DNA from 3 places in the Serratia sp. NCCP-200 genome. Region 2 is predicted to be linked to each of the others. Evidence: predicted binding sites of a transcription regulator. Region 2 holds the regulator's gene; each other region holds the start of a gene.

Region 1 (3,141 bases), on a different contig from region 2:
TGGCTTATCGGCGTAAATTGCTACGTCTTAAGAGGTAGGGGATGGTAACCCATTCCCCTGTTGTTATTAAGGTTTATTGCCGGCAGAAATGGTCGACCAACTGACCCAGCAGCTTACGCGTTGGCTCAATAAACGCGGTATCCAGATATTCATCCGGCTGATGCGCCTGGTTGATCGAACCTGGGCCGAGCACCAGCGTTGGGCATACTTCCTGGACGAACGGTGCTTCGGTGCAGTAATTGACCACTTCGGTGCGTGAACCCAGCAGTTTTTCAATCACCGCCACCATGTGATGGTCGGTTGGGCATTCGTAGCCTGGGATCGGCGGATGCAACTCATCGATCGTCAAGCGGCCAGGCCAACGTTGGCTTACCGGCGCCAGCGCTTCGTGCAGGAGTTCGTTGATGTTATCCAACGTCATTCCCGGCAATGGGCGAATATCCATATGCAGTTCACAGCAGGCACAGATACGGTTGGCCGCATCGCCGCCGCTGATATGGCCAAAGTTCATGGTTGGGTAAGGCACAGCAAACGCCGGGTTGTTGTAGCGCTCCTGTAGCGTTTTGCGCAATGCCATCAGATGCCCGATAGACTCATGCATCAGATCGATGGCATTGACGCCGCGCGCCGGATCGCTCGAATGGCCCGACTGGCCAACGATGCGGATCGCACTTGAGATATGGCCTTTGTGCGCGCGCACCGGTTGCAGCGAGGTTGGCTCGCCGATGATGGCAAAGTCCGGGCGAATTTTGCTGGAGGCAGCAAAGTAACGTGCGCCAGCCATCGTCGTTTCTTCATCGGCGGTGGCTAGAATGTACAGCGGCTTGGTCAGCTTGCTGGCATCGATATCGCGTACCGCATCGAGGATAAAGGCGAAGAAGCCCTTCATGTCGGCGGTACCCAGCCCGTACAGCTTGTTGTCGTGCTCGGTCAGGGTAAAGGGATCTCGCGTCCAGCGCCCCTGATCGTAAGGCACCGTGTCGGTATGGCCCGCCAGCAGCAGGCCGCCGCTGCCTTCGCCGAGGCTCGCCAGCAGGTTGAATTTGTTGCGGGTGTCCGGCACGGGCTGCACGTCGACGCGGAAGCCCAAATCGTTGAACCAGCCAGCCAGCAAGTTGATTAATGCTTCATTACTCTGATCGAGGGCGCCATCGGTGGCGCTGATCGACGGAGTGGCGATCAACGCCCGGTACAGCTCAATAAATGGAGGTAATTTCATCTTCACTGTTGACAGCCTTTGGTTAGGATAGTATCAATATTCATGCATTTATTTTGAATAAAAATACAGTAAGCTAGAGCGTAAGGGAACCTGTAACCCGGATGCTGATAAAAACATCACGCTCAACCACGTGGGTGAACCGCGCAACAACGCGACCAAGCCCTGCTACCAGGGTCGCCGTGACTCTTAGATTGCTAGCCAAGAAGGTGAAAGGCCACATGTTGAATACGCTGATTGTTGGTGCCAGCGGTTATGCCGGAGCAGAGCTCACGGCTTACCTGAATCGCCACCCACACATGAACATAACCGCTTTAGCGGTTTCAGCGCAAAGTGCAGATGCAGGAAAATTGCTTTCCGAGCTGCACCCTCAATTAAAAGGCATCGTCGATCTGCCATTACAACCGCTGGTTGACGTTGCCGCAGCGGCAAAAGGCATCGACGTTGTTTTCCTCGCGACCGCCCATGAGGTGAGCCACGACATCGCGCCAGCGTTCTTGGCCGCCGGTTGTGTGGTGTTCGATCTTTCCGGCGCCTTCCGCGTACAGGATGCTGATTTTTATCAGCAGTATTATGGTTTTACACACCAGCATGCCGACTGGCTGGCGCAGGCGATTTACGGCCTGGCAGAGTGGCAGAGCGAAAAACTCAAGCAGGCGCAGCTGATTGCCGTGCCGGGCTGCTACCCAACGGCAGCGCAGCTGGCGCTCAAACCGCTGCTCGACAAGCAATTGCTGAACCTGGATCAATGGCCAGTGATCAACGCCGTCAGCGGCGTGAGCGGTGCAGGGCGTAAAGCCAGCGTCACGACCAGTTTCTGTGAAGTCAGCCTGCAACCTTACGGCCTGTTCAATCACCGTCATCAGCCAGAAATCTCTGCTCATCTCGGGGTGCCGGTCATCTTTACGCCACATCTGGGTAACTTCCCACGGGGTATTCTGGAAACCATCACCTGCCGCCTGAACAAGGGCGTCACCGCGCAGGACGTGGCGGCGGCTTACCATGCGGCTTACGATGATAAACCGCTGGTACGGCTGTACGACCAAGGGGTGCCAGCACTGAAATCCGTGGTGGGCCTGCCGTTCTGTGATATCGGTTTTGCCGTTCAGGGCGAGCATCTGATCGTCGTAGCTGCAGAAGATAACCTGTTGAAAGGTGCGGCGGCCCAGGCGGTGCAGTGTCTGAATATCCGTTTCGGTTTCCCGGAAACCCAATCCTTACTTTAAATCTGCGTGAGTAAACAGCAATGAATCCATTGATTATCAAACTAGGTGGCGTGCTACTGGACAGTGAAGAAGCGCTGGAGCGTTTGTTTACCGCGCTGGATGTCTATCGCCAGGAACATCAGCGCCCGCTGGTGATTGTTCACGGCGGCGGCTGCGTGGTGGATGAGCTGATGAAACAGCTCTCCCTGCCGGTAGTGAAGAAGAACGGCCTGCGTGTCACTCCAGCCGATCAGATCGATATCATCACCGGCGCGCTGGCAGGAACGGCTAATAAAACCCTGCTGGCCTGGGCGGTGAAGCACAAAATTAATGCCGTTGGTCTGAGCCTGGCAGACGGTGGCAGCGTTGCGGTAACCCAGCTGGACCCAGCGTTGGGCCATGTGGGCCATGCTGTTCCAGGAACGCCTGCGCTGCTCAATACCTTGTTGGGCGCTGGTTACCTGCCGGTGGTCAGCTCCATCGGCATCACTGCCGAAGGCCAACTGATGAACGTGAACGCCGATCAGGCAGCGACGGCCCTGGCCGCCACGCTGGGGGCGGATTTAATCCTGCTGTCGGATGTCAGCGGTATTCTCGACGGCAAAGGGCAGCGCATCGCGGAAATGACAGCACAAAAAGCCGAGCAACTGATTGCTCAAGGCATCATTACCGATGGTATGGTGGTGAAGGTCAATGCAGCGCTGGATGCTGCACGTACCC
Region 2 (3,141 bases):
CAGCAGAGATCTGGCCGAGCCGGTATTTTGATCCGCTTACCCATCATCTGCGAGATCGGAAAAGTCGAATCAAATCATGATAAACATAAGAAAGCCGCCGGATTCGGCCCGGCGGCTTATCAAAACATCACATTCTGAGGGATCAGTTGTTGATAAACTTCTCGCCCAGTTCGATATCTTTGTGCAGCACGTCCAGCATTTCGCTCAGCGCTTTTTGCTCGAAGGCACTCAGGGTACCGATGTCTTTACGCTCTTCGATACCGTTTTTACCCAGTAGCAGCGGCTGTGCAAAGAAGCGGGCATATTTGCCATCCCCTTCAACATAGGCACATTCCACTACGCCTTTCTCACCGCTCAGCGCACGCACCAGAGACAGACCAAAACGTGCAGCAGCCTGGCCCATAGACAGGGTTGCAGAACCGCCACCGGCTTTGGCTTCAACCACTTCGGTACCCGCATTCTGGATGCGTTTGGTCAAATCAGCCACTTCCTGATCGCTAAAGCTTACGCCTGGGATCTGCGACAGCAGAGGCAAGATGGTCACGCCTGAATGGCCGCCAATCACCGGTACGTTCAGTTCTTCCGGTTGTTTGCCTTTCAGTTCTGCGACGAAGGTGTTGGAACGGATGATATCCAGCGATGTGATGCCAAACAGTTTGTTTTTGTCATACACACCCGCTTTCTTCAACACTTCTGCCGCAATGGCTACCGTGGTATTCACCGGGTTGGTGATGATACCGATGCAGGCTTTCGGGCAGGTTTTGGCCACTTGCTCAATCAGGTTGCGTACGATGCCAGCGTTAACGTTGAACAGATCGGAACGATCCATCCCTGGTTTACGCGCAACGCCAGCAGAAATCAGCACCACGTCCGCACCGTGCAGCGCAGGGGTTGCATCTTCGCCACTGAAGCCTTTGATTTTAACTGCGGTTGGGATGTGGCTTAAGTCAACGGCAACGCCTGGGGTAACAGGGGCAATGTCGTAGAGGGAGAGTTCAGAACCTGAAGGAAGCTGGGTCTTGAGTAGAAGGGCGAGGGCCTGGCCGATACCGCCAGCAGCACCGAGAACTGCAACTTTCATCCTATACTCCTTTATTGTCTTAAATATAAAAGCGCCGTGAATTCTTTGGTCACGGACCTTAATTTATCACGCCTTTAAAAACAACCTCTTAACAGTCGGTTTTAGATCTGGCGCAATAAAATGGCCGATGTTGCGAGCATTTTAAAGTAAATCGCTTATGCATTAAGGGCATAGCGCACACTAATCGAAAATAGTGCCAAGCTTTTCACGATCGCGTTAACCGGCGGTTACATTACACCCTTACGTAACATCAGAACAACATCATTTTAATAACATTTTCGTTACCGGAGAGCTGACTCGCTTCCCGCACCGAAAGGGCATATTCATGAGCAACGGATTTTGTTAAAATTGCGCTCTTGCCTTTCTGTCTGGGCATTTTTGATTTTCCAGACGGCCCCCATATTGCATAAAAATGCATTTATATGCATAATAATCAGCTCTATTACCAACATTCCACGGTGCAAAATGCGTAATCCCGCAAAGCAAGAAGATCTGATCAAGGCGTTTAAGGCGTTATTGAAAGAAGAAAAATTCAGTTCTCAAGGCGAGATCGTTTTGGCGCTGCAAGAAGAAGGCTTCGAGAACATTAACCAGTCCAAGGTATCACGCATGCTGACCAAGTTCGGGGCGGTACGCACGCGTAATGCAAAAATGGAGATGGTGTACTGCCTCCCGGCCGAACTCGGTGTCCCAACCACCACCAGCCCGCTCAAGAATCTGGTGCTGGACGTGGACCATAACGATGCGGTGGTGGTGATCCATACCAGCCCAGGTGCGGCGCAGCTGATTGCCCGTCTGTTGGACTCACTGGGTAAATCCGAAGGGATCCTGGGCACCATTGCCGGTGACGACACGATTTTTGTCACTCCGGCCAGCTCCTTTACCGCACGCCAACTGTTTGAAGCCATTCTCTCCTTGTTCGAACAGGAACTTTGATGCATTCAGCACAGCCTGCGGCTTTCCGTCGCGGGCAGTGCACCCTTTATTAACCCCTCGTTTACTTCTCCAGCGCTGCCTACCACGTTTAAAACTGCCAATAAGCCGACCTGCAGCACATTTCAATGACATTTCTTGGTGACTAGTGTTAGTGACTGGAAGCTTCCGCACTTTTAGTCAAAAGCACTTAGCTCATTGAAATTACATAAATTTAACATCGGAAGTGCATTTTATCGCCGTTTTTTATTCCATTAGGTTATTAAAAGTAACGGCCACCCCAATAAAGTTTCACTAGAAACTGTTAGTCAGCTATTAATTTTTGCCGTTACTAGATGTATACTCATTTTCGTGACGTAAATCACAGTTCACTGGAACTGATAAAAGAATACGAAGAGGATAAATCATGAAAATTAAAACTACTGTAGCGACAATTAGCCTGCTGTCCATGCTGTCTTTCGGTGCATTCGCAGCACAATCCATTGATGCTTCGCAGGCTGAAAAACTGCAGTCTGCCGGTACCATCACCGTGAGCGGCGTCGGTGCAGCGCCTTCTGATATCCGTCAGGCACTGTCTGCTAAAGCCGATGCCCAAGGCGCGACCGCTTACCGCGTGATCGAAGCTCGTAATGAAGGCAACTACCACGCTACCGCCGAGATTTACAAATAAGTACAAGATGTTATCTGAGCATTGCACGACAACTCTCTGGTAAAAACCAAGTAGATAACCGCCTTCAAGTATAAGAAACGCTGTAAAGCCCTTCCAGGCCGTTATCTCTGAACGATTAAGGATCCAAGTATCATGAACATGAAAACTACTCTCGTTGCACTTAGCCTGCTGTCTGCCGTTTCTTTCGGTGCTTCTGCGGCTAACCTGGTCACTGATGCCCAAGCCAGCAATCTGCAGTCTGTCGGCACCATTACCGCTAGCGGCGTGGGTGGTGCACCTTCTGATATCCGTCAGGCGCTGTCTGATAAAGCGGACCAGCAAGGGGCCAAAGCCTACCGTGTGATCGAAGCCTATGAAAATGGCAACTGGCACGCAACGGCTGAAATCTACAAGTAAAAATCCAAGGTCGCGCTTACTGAACTGACTACCCTCGTCACTGCCACTGCCGAGTTCTCAG
Region 3 (3,141 bases), on a different contig from region 2:
ACAAAATGCCTGGAGAGTATAGTGCGCTTCCATCGGACGCGGGGTGGAGCAGCCTGGTAGCTCGTCGGGCTCATAACCCGAAGGTCGTCAGTTCAAATCTGGCCCCCGCAACCAACCGATACTGTGATAACGGTATCAAAAATGTGTTGGATTCGATGAAAGAAAAGGTATTATACGGACGCGGGGTGGAGCAGCCTGGTAGCTCGTCGGGCTCATAACCCGAAGGTCGTCGGTTCAAATCCGGCCCCCGCAACCAACCGATACGGCAATAGCAGTATCACATGAAGGGTTGGTTCGATAATATCAGTATCAAGACGGACGCGGGGTGGAGCAGCCCGGTAGCTCGTCGGGCTCATAACCCGAAGGTCGTCAGTTCAAATCTGGCCCCCGCAACCAATCTTGATAACATCAGACAAGCACCTTAACGGGTGTTTTTTTGTATCTGAATTTCCCCTACCTTCCCAATTAACTACGCCGCCCCTCCTTGGGCTACGTTTGCTTCAACGCCGTGCCAATGCGCCACCGTTGGCGAAATAGGCTTTGATCCCGGCCAGAATAGATTGCGCCACCTGCTGCTGAAAATGGCTGGTGCGCAGCTTGCGCTCTTCTTCCAGATTGCTGATAAACGCCGTTTCCACCAGGATCGACGGAATATCCGGGGCCTTCAATACGGCAAAGCCGGCCTGATCGACACGATTCTTATGCAAACGGTTAATTTTACCCATCCGGTTCAGCACTTCCTTACCGAATTTCAGGCTGTCATTGACGGTGGCGGTCTGCAAGAGATCGAACATGGTGTGATCCAGGTAGCGATCGCCACTCTTGCTGACTCCGCCGATATCGTCGGCGGCGTTCTGGGTTTGCGCCAGAAACTTGGCGGCGTTACTGGTTGCCCCTTTGGTAGAAAGCGCAAACACCGAGGAACCGCGTGCCGCACGGTTGCTGAAGGCATCGGCGTGGATCGAGACAAACAGATCGGCCCGCTGCTTACGCGCTTTGGCTACACGTACCTTTAATGGGATAAACACGTCTTCATTACGCGTCATAAACACTTTCATGTTGGGTTCGCGTTTGATCAGCGCACTGAGACGACGGGCAATCTGCAGCACGATATCTTTTTCACGGGTTTTATTTTTGCCGATGGCCCCCGGATCTTCCCCGCCATGCCCAGGATCGAGCATGATCACAATTGGCCGATCACGCCCTGCCTTACCGGCCTGTGGTGCTTCTGCCGGTAACGTCCGCTCCAGATCGCCCTTGTTGTAATCTTCCAGTAACGCCAACAGCGGATCATACTCTTCACCGCTGCCCCCCTTGGTAGGATAAAGATCCATTACCAGGCGGTTGCGATATTCGGAGACGGGAGTCAGGGTAAACATATTTGGGCTGACGCTTTGCTTGAGTTCCAGCACCAGCCTGACGGTATTCTTGTCAAACTGGCCGACCCGCGCCTGTTTCAGATAGGGATCTTCTTTGCGCACCTGTCCGGCGATGCCTTTAAGCACGCTATTCAGCTGTACCCCTTCCACATCCACCACGATGCGTTCTGGATTGGTCAGCGCAAACTGTTTGTATTTTAGCGGGACATTGGATTCCAGCGTGACTCGGGTATAGGTCGAGGAAGGCCAGACACGGACGGCAATCACATGAGAAGCAGCGGCGAAACCAACGCGACTCACACTCAGCAACCAGGTTGCAGCAACCCCCTGCAACAAACGACGGCGACCCGGATTGTGATTAGAGTTAGGCATGCGGCTCCGGTAAAAATAACGATTAAAAAAACAGCAAAAAAAAACAATGGCAAAAACTTTACCCAATCCATTCACCGCTGTCATCAGAAAATCTTTTTATGATCTTTCAATTTATTAATCAGTTAGCGTATTTATCAGAAAAATCACTGTCATTTCCTGCTTGCCTTTGGCGCAATAAAAGAATAAAAATACAAAAATACCGTATAAATATGCAAATGAGGTCTTGCCGTGAAGGAACGTAGTACAGAGCTGGTGCAAGGATTCCGTCACTCAGTTCCCTATATCAATACTCACCGTGGCAAGACCTTTGTCGTCATGCTGGGTGGCGAAGCTATTGAACATGAAAACTTTTCTAGTATCGTCAACGATATCGGGCTGTTACACAGCCTGGGTATTCGTCTGGTGGTGGTCTACGGTGCACGGCCGCAGATTGACGCCAATCTGGCGCAGCATAACTACGAGCCGATTTACCATAAGCATACCCGGGTGACCGACGCCCATACGCTAGAGCTGGTCAAGCAGGCCGCCGGCTTGTTACAGCTGGATATTACCGCACGGCTTTCCATGAGCCTGAATAACACCCCATTGCAAGGGGCGCACATTAACGTAGTGAGCGGCAACTTTATTATCGCTCAACCGCTGGGCGTGGATGACGGCGTCGATTATTGCCACAGCGGCCGTATCCGCCGTATTGATGAAGAAGCCATTCATCGCCAACTCGATAGTAAGGCCATCGTGCTGATTGGCCCGGTGGCGGTATCGGTGACTGGCGAAAGCTTTAACCTGACCTCGGAAGAAGTCGCTACCCAGTTGGCAATCAAGCTGAAGGCCGAGAAAATGATCGGCTTCTGTTCATCACAAGGGGTGACAGATGCGGAAGGCAATATCCTTTCCGAACTGTTCCCCAACGATGCACAAAAACGTATCGAGCAGTTGGAAGAGGCAGGTGACTACCATTCCGGCACCGTGCGCTTCCTGCGCGGCGCGGTAAAGGCCTGCCGCAGCGGGGTACGCCGCAGCCACCTGATCAGCTATCAGGAGGATGGGGCACTGGTACAGGAGCTGTTTTCACGCGACGGTATCGGTACCCAAATCGTTATGGAGAGCGCCGAGCAGGTACGCCGGGCGACCATCAATGATATCGGTGGGATACTTGAGCTGATCCGCCCATTGGAGCAACAGGGGATTTTAGTCCGCCGTTCGCGCGAACAGTTGGAGATGGAGATCGACAAGTTCACGATTATCGAACGCGATAACCTGACCATCGCCTGCGCGGCGCTCTATCCGTTCCCGGAAGAGAAGATTGGTGAGATGGCCTGCGTGGCGGTGCATCCGGATTACCGCAGCTCGTCGCGGGGCGAGATGCTGCTGCAGCGGGTAGAAAGCCAGG

The links. The regulator ArgR, encoded in region 2, controls arginine synthesis, uptake and breakdown. The targets are predictions, from matches to a motif close to ANTGAATAAAAATACANT.
Region 1: the regulator ArgR is predicted to act here: its motif matches at 1,272-1,289, upstream of argC (N-acetyl-gamma-glutamyl-phosphate reductase).
Region 3: the regulator ArgR is predicted to act here: its motif matches at 1,929-1,946, upstream of argA (amino-acid N-acetyltransferase).

What each region holds. Positions count from the first base shown of each region.
Region 1 covers NZ_BAAKUJ010000009.1:180,189-183,329, forward strand. Annotated here, with positions in the region: gene argE (acetylornithine deacetylase) at 74-1,219, opposite strand; gene argC (N-acetyl-gamma-glutamyl-phosphate reductase) at 1,438-2,442, shown strand; gene argB (acetylglutamate kinase) at 2,463-3,141, shown strand, end outside.
Region 2 covers NZ_BAAKUJ010000010.1:112,719-115,859, forward strand. Annotated here, with positions in the region: gene AC6HVW_RS23920 (helix-turn-helix domain-containing protein) at 1-80, shown strand, start outside; gene mdh (malate dehydrogenase) at 143-1,081, opposite strand; gene argR (transcriptional regulator ArgR) at 1,547-2,017, shown strand; gene yhcN (peroxide/acid stress response protein YhcN) at 2,421-2,684, shown strand; gene yhcN (peroxide/acid stress response protein YhcN) at 2,817-3,080, shown strand.
Region 3 covers NZ_BAAKUJ010000002.1:74,170-77,310, forward strand. Annotated here, with positions in the region: tRNA gene AC6HVW_RS05630 (tRNA-Met) at 38-114, shown strand; tRNA gene AC6HVW_RS05635 (tRNA-Met) at 180-256, shown strand; tRNA gene AC6HVW_RS05640 (tRNA-Met) at 320-396, shown strand; gene amiC (N-acetylmuramoyl-L-alanine amidase AmiC) at 501-1,751, opposite strand; gene argA (amino-acid N-acetyltransferase) at 1,980-3,141, shown strand, end outside.